DNA from 2 places in the Lysobacter sp. F6437 genome. Region 2 is predicted to be linked to the other one. Evidence: predicted binding sites of a transcription regulator. Region 2 holds the regulator's gene; the other holds the start of a gene.

Region 1 (8,857 bases), on a different contig from region 2:
CACGTCGGGGCTGGTCAGGACGAACTCGACGCGCTGGCCGACCGGCAGGCGGATCTCGTTGGCCAGCACCACCGGCGCCGCATCGTCGGGCCGGTAGGTCACGCGCCACCACCATTGCTCGCCCGATACCGCGATGCGCAGGCCATCGTGTGGTGCGGGTTCGCGCAGTTGCGGCATCAGTATCAGCCCGTGCACCAGCAGTGCGCCGAGCACGACGGTGGGGATGATCACGCCGCCACCCACGATCAGCCAGCGGTGCGCGCGGCGGCGGTCGGGCGGGTCATCGCGCCGGCGGCCGGCATGCAGCGCGATGGCGACCACCACCAACCAGACGACGCCGGCACCGATCGCCATCAGCCAGAACAGGCGGGCGATGGTGGCCGCTTCGACGCCGGCGGGGTCGAGTGTCGAGGAGGCGCCGCCGCAGCCGGTCAGGACGACCAACGCAACGCCGCCCGCACAAAAGCGGTGCGTTATCCGTCGCATCCGAAGCCGGGCCGTGTCGGCTGTGGTTTCGCGCGGTGGCATCGCGAGTGCATGTTCCTTCGACGGAGACCCCGTCGAGGAGCCTGCCGTGGGGGGTCGAAACGGGTCGTGAAGGTTTGACGGTGGGCTATTGGGGTGGGTTACGGGGAAGCGTGTCGATCGACAGACGAGGGGTCAGAGAGTCGCGACTTACGTCGCTCCTACAAGGTGCCGGAAGTGGCTGGTATGCCGTGCATCAACGCCATACACCACACGCGCGACGCGGGGTCTTGGCTGGGGCGGGCCGAAGCGGCCATGGATGGCCGCGGCCGGTGAGTCGGCCAAGGATGGTCGACCGAACCGGTCGGCCCGCCCCGGCCAAGGCCCCGCCTCCCTCCGAAGCCGACACAAACAACAACGGCCCGGAAATTCCGGGCCGTTGCATGGATCGCGAGATCAGTCGGGGACTAGATCGCGTAGTACATCTGGTACTCAAGCGGATGCGTCGCGGCGCGGAACGCGGTGACTTCCTTCATCTTCAGACCGATGTAGGCGTCGATGAAGTCGTCGGTGAACACGCCGCCGGCCTTGAGGAAGTCGCGGTCCGCATCCAGTGCTTCCAGCGCCTGGTCGAGGCTGTGGCAAACGGTCGGGATGTTCTTCTCTTCTTCCGGCGGCAGGTCGTACAGGTCCTTGTCGGACGGCGCGCCCGGGTCGATCTGGTTCTTGATGCCGTCGAGGCCGGCCATCATCAACGCGGCGAAGATCAGGTAGCCGGAGTTCATCGGGTCCGGGAAGCGGAACTCGATGCGGCGCGCCTTCGGGTTGGAGACGTACGGGATGCGGCAGCTCGCGGAGCGGTTGGAGGCCGAGTACGCCAACATCACCGGCGCCTCGAAGCCGGGCACCAGCCGCTTGTAGGAGTTGGTGCTGGAGTTGGCGAAGGCGTTGATCGCGCGCGCGTGTTTGAACACGCCGCCGATGTACCACAGCGCCATCTGGCTCAGGCCGCCGTAGCCGTCGCCGGAGAACAGGTTGACCCCGCCCTTGGCCAGCGACTGGTGCACGTGCATGCCGCTGCCGTTGTCACCGACGAGGGGTTTCGGCATGAAAGTCGCGGTCTTGCCGTTGCGGTGGGCGACGTTCTTGATGACGTACTTCATCGTCAGCAGCTCGTCGGCCTTCTTGGTCAGCGAGTTGAACTTGGTGCCGATCTCGCACTGGCCGGCGTTGGCGACCTCGTGGTGGTGGACCTCGACTTCGATGCCGACCGCTTCCAGCGTCTTGCACATCTCGGCGCGGATGTCGTGCAGCGAATCCAGCGGCGCGACCGGGAAGTAGCCGCCCTTCACGCCCGGGCGGTAGCCGGTGTTGCCGCCTTCGTACTCGCGGCCGGAGTTCCACGCCGCCTCCTCGGAATCGACGTGGTAGAAGGTGTGGCCCATGTCGTTGGCGTAGCGAACCGAGTCGAAGATGAAGAACTCGGGCTCGGGGCCGAAGAACGCCTGCTCGGCGATGCCGCTGGACTTGAGGTAGGCCTCGGCGCGCTTGGCGATGCCGCGCGGGTCGCGGGTGTAGGCCTGCATCGTGGTCGGGTCGAGGATGTCGCAGACCAGGATCAGGGTCGGGTCGGCGGTGAACGGGTCCAGGATCGCGGTCGAGGGGTCGGGCAGCAGCACCATGTCGGACTGGTGGATCCCGCGCCAGCCGCCGATCGAGCTGCCGTCGAACATCTTGCCGTCCTCGAACAGCGCCGGCTCGACGATCGAGGCCGGGAAGGTCACGTGGTGCTGCACGCCGCGCATGTCGGCAAAGCGCAGGTCGACGAATTCGACCTTGTGGTCGCGGATGAGTTTTTCGACGTTCTCGATGGACATGGCGGGCTCGCTGGCGGGAAGGAAGGACACTGCTTTGCTTCAGAGCAAGCGTCGTGCCAAGTTTCATCGAACACAAGCTGTTGATTTTACTCGACCCGCTGGGATCTGGTTGAGATAATTGCCCTCTGTTGGTGCGACGGACCCGTGGTCGCACCATTCCGGTGCGAGCCGGTGACCGGGTATTCTGCGCCAACGACTCCCGCACCTGTCCCCATCCGGCCCCGTCTCCATGACCGACCTGCTCGCCGCGCTGTTGCTCGGCATCATCGAAGGCATCACCGAATTCCTGCCGATTTCCAGCACCGGGCACCTGCTGATCGCCCAGCACTGGCTCGGTGCGCGCAGCGCGCTGTTCAACATCGCGATCCAGGCCGGCGCGATCGGCGCGGTGGTGCTGATCTACCGCAAGCGGTTGTGGGGCATGGCGGTCGCGTTCGCCGGCCACGACGCGCCGGCGGAGTACGACCCGCTGGGGATCACCGCGACGCCGGCGCAATCGCGCGACTACGCGTTCAAGCTGCTGGCGGCGTTTGCGGTGACCGCGGTGGGCGGCCTGTTGGTCAAGGCGCTGGGCTGGGAGTTGCCGACCGCGATCGCGCCGATCGCGTGGGCGCTGGTGATCGGCGCGGTATGGATGCTGGTCGCCGAACACTTGGCCGCGCGCCGTGCGGAAAAGCTCGGCGAGCGCACCGCGATCAGCTGGACGGTGGCGGTGCTGGTCGGCATCGCGCAGGTCGTGGCCGGGGTGTTCCCCGGCACCTCGCGCTCGGCCGCGACGATCTTCGTGGCGCTGCTGGCGGGCACCACCAACCGCGCCGCGGCGACCGAATTCGCGTTCCTGGTCGGCATCCCGACGATGTTCGCCGCGACCGGTTACGAGGTGCTGGAGCTTTACCTCGACGGCGGCCTCGGCACGGTCGACTGGACCGAGTTGTCGGTGGCGTTCGTGGCCTCCGCGGTGACCGCGTTCATCGCGGTGAAGTGGCTGCTGCGCTACATCCAGAGCCATCGCTTCACCGCGTTCGCGGTGTACCGGCTGGCGCTGGGGTTGGCGTTGCTGCTGTGGTTGCCGGCCGGCAACTGAGGCGTAACCCCATCTGCACGGTTGGTGCGTTTCCATGGGTTTCCCGGATTCCATGGACATTTGCCCGATGAACATCCACCGCACCTCCAGCGCCACGCTGGCCCTGTTGCTGCCGCTGGCGCTTGCCGCCTGCGCGGGCGGCGACCGCACACCGACGTCCGAGCCAACGGCACGGATGCCGCCACCGGCGAGTAACGACACCGCCGGTCCCGGTCCGGGGTCCCACATGCTCGGCGGCCAGAAGTGGCACCTGAGCGCGGCGACCGACGCCGACGGCCAGCGCATCGACGCGCTGTTCCCGGCCGATGACCGGCCGCTCACGCTGGAGTTCAAGGACCGCAATGTCGGCGTGTCCGGCGGCTGCAACCGGATTGGCGGCAGCTACGAGGTCGATGCGCAGGGCCGGCTGCAGGTCGGCCGGTTGAACTCGACGATGATGGCCTGCGACGAGGCGCTGATGCAGGCCGACCAGGCGATCAGCGCGCTTCTGGCGCAGCCGCTGCTGCCGCGGATCGAGGAGACCGCACCTCCGCGGCTGAAGCTGGAGTCGGCCGATGGCGGCAGCTCGACCTGGATCGGCGAGGCCACCGCCGAGACGCGTTATGGCGGCCCCGGCGAGACCGTGTTCCTGGAGGTCGCGCCGCAACGCGTCGCCTGCAACCACCCGCTGATCCCCGACCACCAGTGTTTGCAGGTGCGCGAGATCCGCTACGGCGACAACGGCGTCAAGCAGTCGCCACCGGGCGAGTGGCAACCGCTGTACGAGGAGATCGAGGGCTTCGAGTTCGTCGCCGGCGAGCGCAAGGTGTTGCGGTTGAAGAAGTTCAAGCGTGATCCCGCGCCGGCGGATGCCTCGTCGATCGCCTACGTGCTCGACATGGTGGTCGAGTCGGAGATCGCGCCGGCGGAATGAGGCGCGCGTCGCGTCGCCGCTGGACCGGCACGCCGGCTCAGCGTGCGACTGCCGGATGCAGCGAGTAGGTGCCGTGCACCAGCGCTTCGGCGAGCACGTGGCCATGGATCGCGCGCATCACGTCGGCGGCGGTGAAGCGGTCCGGCACGTCGAGACGGTCGACGTCGAGCGCGAACAGCCGGAAGAAGTAGCGGTGCTCGCGCAGGTCGTTGGGCGGCGGGAACGGGCCATCGAAGCCGAACCAGTCGCCTGCCAGCGCGTCATCGCCGGCGAACCATCCGGTGTAGTCGTTCAGTCCCTGTCGCGCACCGGCCGGGCCGGCGGGGTCGCGCTTGCCGTGTTTGGTGACGCCGTCGCTGCAGCTGCCGGCCGGAATCGTGCGCAGGTCGGCGGGGAGGTCGACCATCGCCCAGTGGCAGAACTCGGTGCGCGGCTGCGACACCGGGATCTCGACGCCGTCCTTGTTGACCATCTCGGCGACGGTCGGCGCGTCGGTGTCGACGCACAGCAGAGCGAACGAGCGGGTGCCGGCGGGCACGTCGTCCCAGACCAGCTGCGGATTGCGGTTGCGGCCGAAGCCGACCGCGCCGTCCGCATCGCGCACGCCGAGCGCGAACTCGGCCGGGATCGCGCCGCGGTGATCGAAACTGTCGCTGTGGATGCGCATCGGGAGGCTCCGTGTGGGATCCACGGAGTCTGCCAGATGCGGGGTTGGCGTCGCAGCGGATGCCCGAGCCGCCTTATGCCGCTTCCCTGCAGGAGCGACGTCAGTCGCGATTTCACTGATACCCGGGATCGCCGTGCATTCGCGACTTACGTCGCTCCTACACAGGGCAAACGCGCGGTGCCCGGGTGGCATCAGTCCTCGGCGTAGCCCAGCCGGCGCGCGACCGGTGCCAGCAATTTGAACGCTTCGCCCAGCGGCTCGGCGAAGGCACGCCAGTGGCCGGCGGGGAAGCGGCTGGGGCCCATGGCCTGGGGCGGAGGGGCAGGCAGGCGGGTCTGCAGGGCGCCGGCAAGCGCGGTGGCGATCGCGGCGGGATCCTCGGCAATGCCGTCCATCCGCAGCAGGCGGTGCGGCAGCAGGTCGTGTTCGTGCAGGTCGGCGACCTGGCCCAGCACCTGCGCCAGCCACTGCGCGCCGGCTTCCGGGGTCTCCAGCGCGAACGGCGCCGGGGCGCCGAACGCGAGCCAGTCCAGCAGCATGTCGCGTGGGTCGCGCAGCACCACCAGCAGCAGTGCCTCGGGCAGGTGCGGACGCAGCGCGAGCAGTGCGGCGTTGTCCCACCACAGCAGCCAGTCGAACACCTGGCCGTCCTTGACCCCGCGCGCGGGCAGCGCCGCGCGCCATTCGGCGACCAGCGCGGCCGGGTCGGCGGAACCACCGGCCAGCGCGTCGATGGTCAGGTAGCGCTGGAACAGGTCGACCGGCGGCTGCGCGCCAAAACGATCGGCCCGCACCGGGGCACCGGCGTTTGCGAGGGTGGCGGCGACACGCTCGACCAGCGAGCCCGGCGCGCCCCACAACAGCACCACTGCGGCGGCAGGCTGGTCGAGCACGGCCTGTTCCGGCCACTCCTTGCGCGGCGCGCTGGGTTGCGGCAACGGCAGCCGCTGCGGCACCACTTCGGCGTGCAACTCGGCCCAGGTCGCGGCGGCCGCGTCGGGCTGGCCGGCAATGTCGAGGGTGCGGCCCATCAGTTGGCGCAGGTTGCGTTTGGCCGCCTCGCCATCGGCGCCCGCCAGCAGCCGCTCGACATGGTTGATCGCCTCGTCGGGATCACGCTTGAGTTCGGCATCGATGACGCGCAGCTCGGCGCGGGCGTGGCCGGGTTGCAGCTCGAGTATCCGGCGCGCCACCGCCTCGGCCTGGTCGGCCTCGTCGTGGGCATCGTGCAGGGCGATCTGAGCCTCAAGCGCCGGCACGAAACCGGGCATCGCTTCCTGCCAGCGCGCGAGCACGGCGCGGGCGCCGTCGCCGGCGAACTCCTCGAACGCCAGCCGCGCGTGCCACAGGGCAACGGCCTGCGGATGCGCGGCGAGCAACTGGTCCAGGCGGCCGCGCGCGCCGTCGGTGTCGTTGAGCCGCTGCCAGGCCTCGACCAGCGCCGCGACCGCGCGGCGGTCATCGGGCTGGGCCGTGACGGCATCGACCAGCAGGTCGCGGGCCTGCTCGTTGCGGCCGGCCTGCAGTTGCATTTCGCCGACGGTGCGGCGCAGCGCCGCGGTCGCGGCGGGATTGTCGAGCAGCGGCGCGAGTTCGTCGGCGGCCTCGCCGGGGCGGCCCTGCCGGCGCAACAGGTCGGCGATCAGCGCGCGCAGCGACAGCGAGTCCGGCTGGCCTTCGAGCAACTTGCGGAACGCCTGCTCGGCGAACGCGAGGTGGCCCTTGGCGAGATACGCAAAGCCCAGCGCATGGCGCAGGGTCGGCTCGCCGGGGAAACGCTCGGAGGCTTGGCTGAGGATCGCCAGCGCGCGGTCCGCGTCGCCGCGACGCAGCGCGAGGGTGCCTTCCAGCGCGGCGACCTGCGGGTGTTCCGGGGCAATCCGGGCACCGGTGCGGGTCAGCCGCTCGGCTTCGTCGAGCTCACCGCGACCCAGCGCGAGCTGGGCCTGAACGATGTACGCGGGGAACTGGTTGGGGTCGAGCCCGATGCTGCGGGCGAGCGCGGCCTCGGCCTCGTCGAGCTGACGCTCTTTCAACAACAGGCCGGCGCGTTCGAGGTGCAGGTTGGCGTCGTCCGGCGCCAGCGCAATGGCGTGGTCGATCGCCGCGATCGCGCCTTCACGGTCGCCCGACAACCGCAGCGCGCTGGCCAGCAGGCGTTGCGAAGTCGGGTCCTGCGGCTCGGCGGCAACGGCCTCGCGGGCGGCGGCCAGGGCCTCGTCGGCAGCGCCGCGGCGCAGGGCGTCGATGATCGGTTCGTGCATGGAAAGCTCGGGGTTCGATGACAGCCCGCGATTGTAGCCGTTGCCTGCCGGTCGACTCGTTCACCGTTACCGTGCTTCGGTATGATCGCGATGATGAATGCGCCGCTGGCACGTAGTTTCCGCTATCTCTACCGCGTGCCGATGCTGGCCTGGCACCTGCTGGTCGACCTGCCGGTGGTGTTGCTGCTGATGCCGCTGTCGCACGGCCGGGTGATCGACGGTGAACGTGTCGACCATCGCCTGGTGCGGGCCTGGTCGGCCGGGTTGATGCGGGTGTTCGGCTTCCGCATGCAGCGCTTCGGCACGCCGTTGCCGGGCGCGGCGATGTTCGTCGCCAACCATGTCAGCTGGATCGACATCGAGGCGCTGCACAGCCAGCGGATGATGGGTTTCGTCGCCAAGCGCGAGATCCAGGGCTGGCCGGTGGTCGGCTGGATGGCCGGGCGCGCCGAGACCATCTTCCATGCGCGCGGCAGCACCGAGTCGCTGGGCGGGGTGCTGCACGAGATGCTGGGGCGGCTGCGCAACGGCCGCTCGGTCGGGGTGTTCCCCGAGGGCGGCACCCGCGGCGGTCGCGAGATCGGGCCGTTCCACGCGCGGATCTTCCTGGCTTCGGTCGAGGCCGGCGTGCCGGTGCAACCGGTGGCGCTGCGCTATGGCGCGGGCGGCTCGGCGCAGACGGTGGTCGCGTTCGCGCGCGGCGAGGGATTCCTCGGCAACTTCGTGCGCCTGCTCGGCGAACCGGCGCGGGTGGCGGAAGTGCATTTCCTCGAACCGATCGCCCCGGGCGAGGCCGAGGGCCGTCGCCGCATCGCCGAACTCGCGCGCGAGCGGATCATCGCCGCGATGGCGCGGTGATGGCGGACGCGAGCGACTTCCGCCCGCCGCGCTGGCTGCGCAACGCCCACCTGCAATCGGCGCTCGGTTCCAGCAATGCGCGACGGCGCATCGGCCAGGCCCGGCTCGCGGCCAGCGGTGCGGTGACGACCGAACACCTGGTCGACGGCGGCGACGGGGTTCGCCTGCAGGGGCTGCACAGCGCGCGACCGGATGTCGCCGCGCCGCGTGGGCTGGCCCTGCTGCTGCACGGCTGGGAAGGCAGCGTCGAATCAAGCTACATGCGGCTGACCGCGGCGCAGCTGCTGGCGGACGGCTTCGAGGTGTTCCGGCTCAATTTCCGCGACCACGGCGACACCCACCACCTCAACGAGGAGATCTTCCACTCGTGCCGGATCGACGAGGTGGTGCTGGCGGCGAAGGACGTCGCCCGGCGCTTCCCGTTGCGACCGATGGTGGTGGCCGGCTACTCGCTGGGCGGCAACTTCGCGCTACGGCTGGCGTTGCGCGCGCCGGCCGCGGGCCTGCAGCTGGCGCACGTCGCCGCAGTCTGCCCGGTGCTCGACCCGGCGCGGACGATGGACGCGATGGAAGCCGGGCTGCCGTTCTACCTGTGGCACTTCGAGCGCAAGTGGCGCAGCTCGCTGGCGCGCAAGCGCGCGCTGTTCCCGCAGCGGCACGACTTCGACGACCGCGTGCTCGGCCAGCGCATGCGGCCGCTGACCCAATGGCTGGTCGAGCGCCAGACCG
Region 2 (8,857 bases):
AGGCGGGTCGCGGCTTCGGCCAGCACGGCCAGGTTGCGCCCGGGCATCACTGGCAGATGGGTGGTCGGCACGTCGAGGTCGAGTACGCGGCGGGCGCTGTTCTCGCCGGTCAGCCGCTCCAGACCGGTCACGGCCGGGGCATCGTCCGGTTCGTCCGTCGGCCGGGTCAGGTGGATGATCAGGCGCAGGTACTTGTTGTGCTTGACCGCGGTGTCGCCGAACATCTCGCGGATATTGAGAACGCCCAGGCCGCGTACTTCCAGCAGGTCCTGGATCATTTCCGGACAGGTGCCGTCGAGCACGTCGGGGGCGATCTGGGTGAACTCGGGGGCGTCGTCGGCGACCAGCCGGTGACCGCGGCTGATCAGCTCCAGCGCCAGCTCGCTCTTGCCGGCGCCGGCATCGCCGGTGATCAGCACGCCGATCGAGTAGATCTCCATGAACACCCCGTGCAGGGTGATCCGCGGCGCCAGCGTGCGGGCGAGGTGGTACTGCAGGTGGTTCAGCAGCTCGTGCCCGCGCAGCGGCGAACTCCACAGCGGCGTGAGCGATTCCTCGGCGGCCTCGGCGAGGTCGGCGGGGCAGGCCTGGCCCTTGCTGATCACCAGCGCCAGCGGCCGGAACTGCATGATCCTCTCGATCGTTTCCCAGCGGTGGCGCGAGTCCAGCGCATCCAGCCACGCCAGCTCTTCGGTGCCGAGGATCTGCACCTTGTTGGGATAGATCGCGTTGAGGTAGCCGGCCAGCGATGGGCGACGGGCCACGGTCTCGACCGATTCCAGCACACGATCGCGGCCTTCCTGGCCGGCGACCCATTTCAGGTTGAGGCGGTCGCGCTGCTGCTCGAACAGCTCGCCGGCACTGATCCGGGCGTTGCACATCGGCATCGTTTCAGGCCACCGTCGGTCGTTGGGTGCGGATATCGACACCGTCCAGCAGGTAGCGGCCCAGTTCGGCGACGGAGGATGCCGCGCGCAGTCGATCACGGAAGCCGGCGCTGGAAAAATGCTCGGCCAGTTCCGCCAGTTGTTGCAGGTGTTCCTGCAGCGAGTGTTCCGGGATCGCCATGGCGAGCACGAGGTCCACCGGTTCGCCGTCGATAGCGTCGAAATCGACCGGTTCGGCCAGTCGCAGGAAGGCACCCCGGCTCTCGCCAATCCCGGCCACCCGGCCGTGCGGGATCGCCACGCCGTGGCCGATCGCGGTGCTGGCCAACCGCTCGCGCGCCTGCAGGCTCTCGCGGATGGTGGCGCAGGCGGCGTTGCCGCTGGCGTACAGCGGGTCGGCCAGCAACCGGGCCGCGGCGTCGATGACCGAGACGCGGTTGCCCGGCTCGGTCAGGATCGCAATGCGGTCGACGCTCAACAACTCGTGCAACGGCATGGAGGGCTAGCCGAATTCGCCGCTGCGGGCGAGGCTCTCGCCGCGGTTGTGGGCGATCTGCTTTTCCTTGTGTTTCATCAGCAGGCGGTCGAGCTTGTCAGCGAGCAGGTCGATCGCGGCGTACATGTCGATCGCGGTGGCATCGGCATGCAGGGTGCCTCCGGCAAGGTTGACGGTCGCCTCGGCGCGGTGGTTCGGCTTGTCGAGGCTGAGCTGGGCACGGACGTCGAACGGCTGGTCGAAATGGCGTCCAAGCCGCTCGAGCTTGGTTTCCACGTAGTCGCGCAGGGCGGCAGTGACTTCGACATGCTGGCCGTGGGTTTCGATACGCATCGGAGACCTCCTACGTCGCGACTTGGGCCTCCAGCATAGCCCAGCCCGGTGTGAATGGCGGGCGGTCGACGACCGGCGTCACGCCATGCGTACACGGTCCTGTGAAGACGCGATTCCCATCGCTTCGCGGTACTTCGCCACGGTGCGGCGGGCAACCGGGATGCCGGTCGCTTTCAGGCTTTCGGCCAGGCGCGCGTCGGACAGCGGTTTGCGGGGATTTTCCGCTTCGATCAACTGGCGCAGCATCGACTGGATCGCGGTGCTGGAGGCCTCTCCGCCACCGCCGGTATCGATGCCGGACGCGAAGAAACCGCGCAGCGGGATGGTTCCGCGCGGGGTGCGCGCGTATTTGCGCGCGATCGCGCGCGACACCGTGGATTCGTGCAGGCCGATTTCCGCGGCGACCTCGCGCAGGGTCAGCGGCCGCAGCGCGCTGTCGCCGAATTCGAGGAAGCCTGCCTGCTGGCGCAGCAGGCAGCGGGTGACCTTCAACAAGGTGTCGCCGCGTGCCTCCAGGCTCTTGAGCAGCCACCGGGCCTCCTGCAGGTGGCCCTTGAGGTAGCTGGCGTCGGACGCGCTGGCGTGGCGGATCATGCCTTCGTAACCGCGGTGGATGCTCACCCGCGGGCGCATGCTGTCCGACAACGCGACCCGCCACAGGCCATGCTGGCGCCAGATGACCACGTCCGGGGCGACGTAGGTGTCGGTCGCGATCGCGCCGATCTGGGCGCCGGGGCGGGGGTCGAGCGAGCGCAGCAACTGGACGGCGGTGTCGACCTCGGTTTCGTCGAGCTTCATCTCGCTGGCCAGGCCGCTGACCCCGATCCGCGGCAGCCGCTCCAGCGGTCCGTTGGCGAGTTTCCAGGCCAGGTCCCGGCCCGGGGTGTCGGTGGGCAGTTGCTCCAGTTGCAACCGCAGGCATTCGGCCAGGTCGCGCGCGCCGACGCCGACCGGGTCGAAGCGCTGGATCTGGCACAGCGCCGTCTGGATTTCCTCGCTGCCGGCGTGGAGTTCGGCCTCGAGGCCGGCGGCGATCGATTCCAGCGGTTCGCGCAGGTAGCCGTTGTCGTCGATCGATTCGATGAGGGCGACCGCGATCTGGCGATCACGCGGTGACAGCGGGCTCAGGTGCAGTTGCCACAACAGGTGGTCGTGCAGGGTCTCGGCCTCGGCTACCTGTTCGGCTGCCGAGCCTTCGTCACCCGGGTCGCCGGGACCGACGCGCTGGTACCAGGTCTCGCCGTCGTTGGCACCCCAGTCCGCCTCGGGCGGGGGCGGGGTGTCGAGGCTGGAGTCCTGCGCATGGCCATCGCCATTCGACACTGCGTCTTCGGTGCGGTCACTGCTGATCGCGGTTTCCGTCCAGTCCAGCAGCGGGTTGCTTTCCACCGCATTGACCAGCTCGGCCTCCAGCTCGATCGCCGACATCTGCAGCAGGCGGATCGCCTGTTGCAGCTGCGGGGTCATCACCAGGTGTTGGCTGAGGGAGGTTTGGAGACGGGGCTTCATGATGGATTGCAAACGCGACCTGGCGAATCCGACGGCCGTTGCGTTGCATCATCACTACAGGCGGAAGGTTTCGCCCAGGTAGACGCGACGCACGTCGGGGTTGGCAAGCAGCGCGTCCGGAGCCCCCTGCGCGAGCACGCCGCCTTCGTTGAGGATATACGCACGGTCGCAGATACCCAAGGTCTCGCGGACGTTGTGGTCGGTGATCAGCACGCCGATGCCGCGATTCTTGAGGTGGCGCACGATTCGCTGGATTTCCCCGACCGAAATCGGGTCGACGCCGGCGAACGGTTCGTCGAGCAGCATCAGCCGCGGCTTGCTGGCCAGCGCACGGGCGATCTCGACCCGGCGTCGCTCGCCGCCGGACAGGCTTGCGCCCAACTGGTCGGCGACGTGGGTGACCTGCAGTTCGTCCATCAACGCGGCCAGTTCGCGCTCGCGGCCGGCCTTGTCGAGGTCGTCGCGCAATTCCAGCACCACCCGCAGGTTGTCGGCGACGCTGAGCTTGCGGAACACCGACGGCTCCTGCGGCAGGTAGCCGACGCCGTACTTGGAGCGCACGTACATCGGGTCGCCGGTGATGTCCTTGCCGTCGAGCGTGATCTGCCCGGCATCGGCCGGGACCAGGCCGACGATCATGTAGAAGCAGGTGGTCTTGCCGGCGCCGTTGGGGCCGAGCAGGCCGACCACTTCGCCGGCGTCGAGGGTCAGCCCGAAATCACGCACGATCTCGCGCGAGCGGTAGGCCTTGCGCAGGCCCTGGGCGACCAGCATCAGCCGCCCTCCGCGGGCGGTTCGGCGTCGTTGTCGGCGGGTTCGGCCGGCTCTTCACTGGCATCCGCATCCGCATCCGCATCCGCATCCGCACCGGCATCCGCATTCTTCGGCATGATCCGCATGTTGACCCGGCCGTTGCCTTCGCCACCGCTGGTGACCTGGCCGCTGGCCATGTTGTAGACCACGCGCTCGCCGCTGAGGGTGCCGCGTGGCTGCTTGATGCTCACGCTGCCGGTGAACACCACGGTTTCGTTGTTGACGTTGTAGTCGATCTTGTTGGCGACGGCGTTCATCGGCGTGCCGTCGTCGAGTTGCTGCTTCAACCGCGCCGGGCTGCCGTTGAACACCACCCGCGAGATCTCGCCGCCGCGGGTGCTGATCTCGGCGCGGCTGGCTTCGGCGTGCAGGGTGCCCTGGTCGATCGTTACGCCGCCCGACAACACGGTCGGGGTGGCGTCGTCGAGGCTGCCGACCTGCTTGCCGGCGTTGACGTCCATCGGCTTGTCGCGGTCGGACTTGCGCGCCATTGCCAGCGGGCTGGCGACGATCGCGATGGCGACGATCATCCAGCCGGCAAGTCGCCGCAGGGTGGCGCGTTGGGGGAAGTTGTCAGGGGACATAGCGGGAGCGGACCTCGGACTGGAGGGTGTACTGCTTGCTGGCCAGGTTCACCTCGAGACCATTGCCGCGAAGTATAGAGCCGGGCCGATTAATGGTGACCGCGACGGGCGAGGTCACCCGGTCGTCCTCGGGGAAGACGTTCAGCTGTTCGGTGTTGATCGTCACCTTGGGCTCGGTGCGGCCGTCGCTCTCGGCCCTGACCTTGCCGTTGAGGCGCAGCTCGTCACCCTCGGCGCTGACCCAGCCGCGCCTGGCCCGCACTTCCCAGGCATCGCCCTCGCCACCGCGCGGCGGGATCAGGAACAGCGGCGTCGCGATCTCCATCGTCTCGGTGGCCGGGTCGCGGGCGAGTTCCGGCGCGCGCAGGGTGAACGACTCCCGGCCCTGCGCATCCAGCGCGACCAGCTCGAAGTCGCGCAGCACGTAATCGGGCCGGCCACCGGCGGCCATCGCCTCCTCGGCCGGCGCGCTGCGCTTGGACCACAGCGACCAGCCACTGATCGCGGCCACCGCCAGCAACACCAGCGAGACCATCAGGCGCCAGCTCACATCGGGCAGTCTCATGCGGTGCCCTCGACCCGCGCACCCTCGATCCGGGAGACGTCATCCAGCAACGCATCGGCGCGACCCTGCGCCGCCAGCAGCAGATCGCAGAATTCCCGGACGGCGCCCTGTCCGGCCGCGGCGGCAGTGCGCCAGTGGACACGTTCGCGCACCCAGGGATGGGCGCTGGATGGCGCTGCGGCAAAGCCCACCTGCAACATCACCCGCAGGTCGGGCAGGTCGTCGCCCATGAACGAGACCTCGTCCATGCCGATGCCGAGCCGCGCGGCGATTTCGCCGACGCGCGCCAGCTTGTCCTTGACCGCGGTATGTACTTCGGTCAGTCCCAGCTCGGCGGCGCGGTGCTGGACGATGCTGCTCTCGCGCGCGGTGATGAAGGCGACCTCGATCCCCGCCTTGCGCAGCAGCACCAGGCCCAGGCCGTCGTGCACGTGGAAGGCTTTGGTCTCGCGTCCTTCGCTGTCGAACATCAGGCGCCCGTCGGTCAGGGTGCCGTCGACGTCGAAGCAGGCCAGCCGCACCCGCGAGGCGCGCTCGCGGACGCCGGCGGGATAGTCGTTGTGGTGCTGGTAGGGCATCGCTCAGACCACCCGCGCGCGCAGCAGATCGTGGATGTTGAGCGCGCCGACCACGCGCTGTTCGCGATCGACCACCAGCAGGCCGCCGATCTTGTGCGCCTCCATCAGCTGCGCCGCCTCGACCGCGAGCGCCTCGGAGTCGATGGTCTTCGGCGAGCGGGTCATCACCGCATCGATGCGGGTGGTGCGCAGGTCGACGTTGCGGTCGTCGAGGCTGCGGCGCAGGTCGCCGTCGGTGTACAGGCCAAGCAATTTTCCATCGGGCTCGACGATCGCGGTCATGCCCAGCCGCTTGCGGCTCATCTCGACCAGCGCTTCGCTGACGGTGGCAGCGGGACCGACCCGCGGCACGTCGTCGCCGCCGTGCATGATGTCGGCGATGTGCAGCAGCAGGCGGCGGCCGAGCGCACCGGCCGGGTGCGAGCGGGCGAAGTCGTCGGCGGTGAAGCCGCGCGCCTCCATCAACGCGACCGCCAGTGCGTCACCCATCGCCAGCGACGCGGTGGTGCTGGAGGTCGGGGCGAGGTCGATCGGGCAGGCTTCGGCGGGCACGCTGACGTCGAGGTGCACGTCGGCCGCGTGGGCCAGGGTCGAGGTCGGGCGGCCGGTCATCGTGATCAGCTTGTTGCCCTGCCGCTTGAGCACCGGCAGCAGCATCAGCACCTCGTCGCTCTCGCCCGAGTACGACAACGCGATGACGACGTCAGCGTCGGTGATCATGCCCAGGTCGCCGTGGCCGGCCTCGCCCGGGTGCACGTAGAAGCTCGGGGTGCCGGTCGAGGCCAGGGTCGCGGCGATCTTGCGGGCGACGTGGCCGGACTTGCCCATGCCGGTGCAGACCACCCGGCCACGGGCCCCGAGCATCAACCGGCAGGCGGCGCTGAAGTCGCCGTCGAGCCGCTCGGACACGGCGGCGAGCGCCTGTGCCTCGATTTCGAACACGCGGCGACCGCAGCCAGCCAGGGCGGCGTCGGTCGGGCCATCGGCCGGAGCATGGCCGTCATCGGCCATCGGTTTGCTGGGAGTGCTTGGGAATGTTGCCATTTCGGAGCAGGGGGCTTTCCGCTAGGCTAGAACGGTTGATTTTACGCGCATCCCCGCGCAAAAGCCCGCCCATCGCGGGGCGGTTCATTCAATGCTCACCCGTGCGATGCCCACTTGCGCATTGCCCACTCAACCGGTTCCGACTCCCTTGAATCCCGACACCATCAAATCCCTGATCGAGCAAGGCCTGCCCGGCGCCCTCGCCGACGTGCGCGGCGACGACGGCGTGCATTTCGAGGCGACCGTCATCAGCGACGCGTTTGCCGGCAAGTTGCCGCTCGCGCGCCATCGGATGGTCTACGCGACCCTTGGTGATCGCATGGGTGGCGAGATCCACGCGTTGGCATTGAAGACGCTGACACCGGTCGAACGTGCTTCTGCAACACAAGGGCAGGCCTGACCGATGCAGAAGATCGTGGTCGAGGGCGGCGTCCCGCTAAATGGCGAGGTAACGATTTCCGGCGCAAAGAACGCAGTGCTGCCGATCCTGTGCGCGACGCTGCTGGCCGACGCGCCGGTGGCGATCCGCAACGTGCCGCACCTGCATGACGTGGTGACCACGGCCAGGCTGCTGGCCGAGATCGGTGCCGGCGTCAGCTTCGACGAGCGCGCGCCAGGCGGAAGCGGGAGCATCACCGTCGACCCGACCACCGTGCACAGCCAGGTCGCGCCCTATGAACTGGTGCGGACCATGCGTGCCTCGGTGCTGGTGCTCGGTCCGCTGTTGGCCCGTTATGGCCACGCCGAGGTGTCGCTGCCCGGTGGCTGCGCGATCGGCTCGCGCCCGGTCGACCTGCACATCAAGGGCCTGCAGTCGCTGGGTGCGGACGTCACGGTCGAGAACGGCTTCATCAATGCCCGCGCCGACCGCCTCAAGGGCGCGCGCCACGTGTTCGAGATGGTCAGCGTCGGCGCGACCGAGAACGTGCTGATGGCGGCGACCCTTGCCGAGGGCACCACCATCCTCGAGAACGCCGCGCTGGAGCCGGAGATCGTCGACCTCGCCGAATGCCTGAAGGCGATGGGCGCGAAGATCGAGGGCGCCGGCACCGGACGGATCGTGATCGAAGGTGTCGAGCGGCTGCACGGCGGTACCCATTCGGTGGTGCCGGACCGGATCGAGACCGGCACCTTCCTGGTCGCCGCGGCGATGACCGGCGGCCGCATCACCGCGCGCTGCTCGCGGCCGGACACGATGAAGGCGGTACTGGACAAGCTGGTCGAGGCCGGCGCCGACATCGATTGCATCGACGACCGCATCACCCTCGACATGCACGGCCGTCGGCCGAAGGCAGTCAACATCACCACCGCACCGCACCCGGCGTTCCCGACCGACATGCAGGCGCAGTTCATGGCGATGAACTGTGTTGCCGACGGCGTGGGGGTGATCAACGAGACGATCTTCGAAAACCGCTTCATGCACGTCAACGAACTGCTGCGGCTCGGTGCCGACATCCGCGTCGACGGCCACACCGCGGTGGTGCGCGGCGTCGACCAGCTCAGCGGCGCGCCGGTGATGGCGACCGACCTGCGTGCATCGGCCTCGCTGATCCTGGCCGGCCTGGTGGCGCAGGGCGAAACCACCATCGACCGGATCTACCACCTGGATCGCGGTTACGAGAACATCGAGGAAAAACTGTCGGGGCTGGGGGCGAAGATCCGCCGCATCGGGTGACCCGCCGTCACCGGCCTTTCGGTCGCTGGCCTTTCGTAGGAGCGGCTTCAGCCGCGATCGGTAATCGGCATGGGCGACCCACCATTCGATCGCGGCTGAAGCCGCTCCTACGAAAGACCAGACAGCGTCGCTACGAAAAACGCCCCGCATTGCGGGGCGTTCGGGGCTCGAAGCTGATTCGGTCGCGCGTCAATGCACCGACTTCACCCGCAGGTCGATCGCGTCCTCGCCATCCTCGCGTTGCAGAATCCGCGCAGGCACCGGCATGCCGTCCACGACCCACGCGATGGTCTGCTTGTCGCCGTCGGTGTTGACCAGCTTGGTCGCCTGTTTCTGCTCGCCGCCGACGCTGATCTTCTCCTTGCCGGCGACC

Evidence for each region. The regulator sigma-54, encoded in region 2, starts transcription at its own class of promoters, with help from an activator protein. The targets are predictions, from matches to a motif close to TGGCACGNGCNTTGC.
Region 1: glnA (type I glutamate--ammonia ligase) is a predicted target of sigma-54. The motif match lies at 2,387-2,401, and genes of this name have one in related genera.

Annotation. Positions count from the first base shown of each region.
Region 1 is NZ_JBQWRB010000002.1:306,012-314,868, reverse strand. It holds gene coxB (cytochrome c oxidase subunit II) at 1-444, opposite strand, end outside; gene glnA (type I glutamate--ammonia ligase) at 933-2,342, opposite strand; gene ACT9F5_RS09950 (undecaprenyl-diphosphate phosphatase) at 2,572-3,426, shown strand; gene ACT9F5_RS09945 (DUF4377 domain-containing protein) at 3,494-4,339, shown strand; gene ACT9F5_RS09940 (YbhB/YbcL family Raf kinase inhibitor-like protein) at 4,377-5,006, opposite strand; gene ACT9F5_RS09935 (tetratricopeptide repeat protein) at 5,198-7,270, opposite strand; gene ACT9F5_RS09930 (1-acyl-sn-glycerol-3-phosphate acyltransferase) at 7,364-8,128, shown strand; gene ACT9F5_RS09925 (alpha/beta fold hydrolase) at 8,128-8,857, shown strand, end outside.
Region 2 is NZ_JBQWRB010000004.1:10,066-18,922, forward strand. It holds gene hprK (HPr(Ser) kinase/phosphatase) at 1-881, opposite strand, end outside; gene ACT9F5_RS11665 (PTS sugar transporter subunit IIA) at 892-1,383, opposite strand; gene hpf (ribosome hibernation-promoting factor, HPF/YfiA family) at 1,390-1,716, opposite strand; gene ACT9F5_RS11675 (RNA polymerase factor sigma-54) at 1,795-3,225, opposite strand; gene lptB (LPS export ABC transporter ATP-binding protein) at 3,280-3,999, opposite strand; gene lptA (lipopolysaccharide transport periplasmic protein LptA) at 3,999-4,622, opposite strand; gene lptC (LPS export ABC transporter periplasmic protein LptC) at 4,612-5,187, opposite strand; gene ACT9F5_RS11695 (KdsC family phosphatase) at 5,184-5,765, opposite strand; gene ACT9F5_RS11700 (KpsF/GutQ family sugar-phosphate isomerase) at 5,769-6,776, opposite strand; gene ACT9F5_RS11705 (BolA/IbaG family iron-sulfur metabolism protein) at 6,958-7,209, shown strand; gene murA (UDP-N-acetylglucosamine 1-carboxyvinyltransferase) at 7,213-8,484, shown strand; gene ACT9F5_RS11715 (DUF3108 domain-containing protein) at 8,674-8,857, opposite strand, start outside.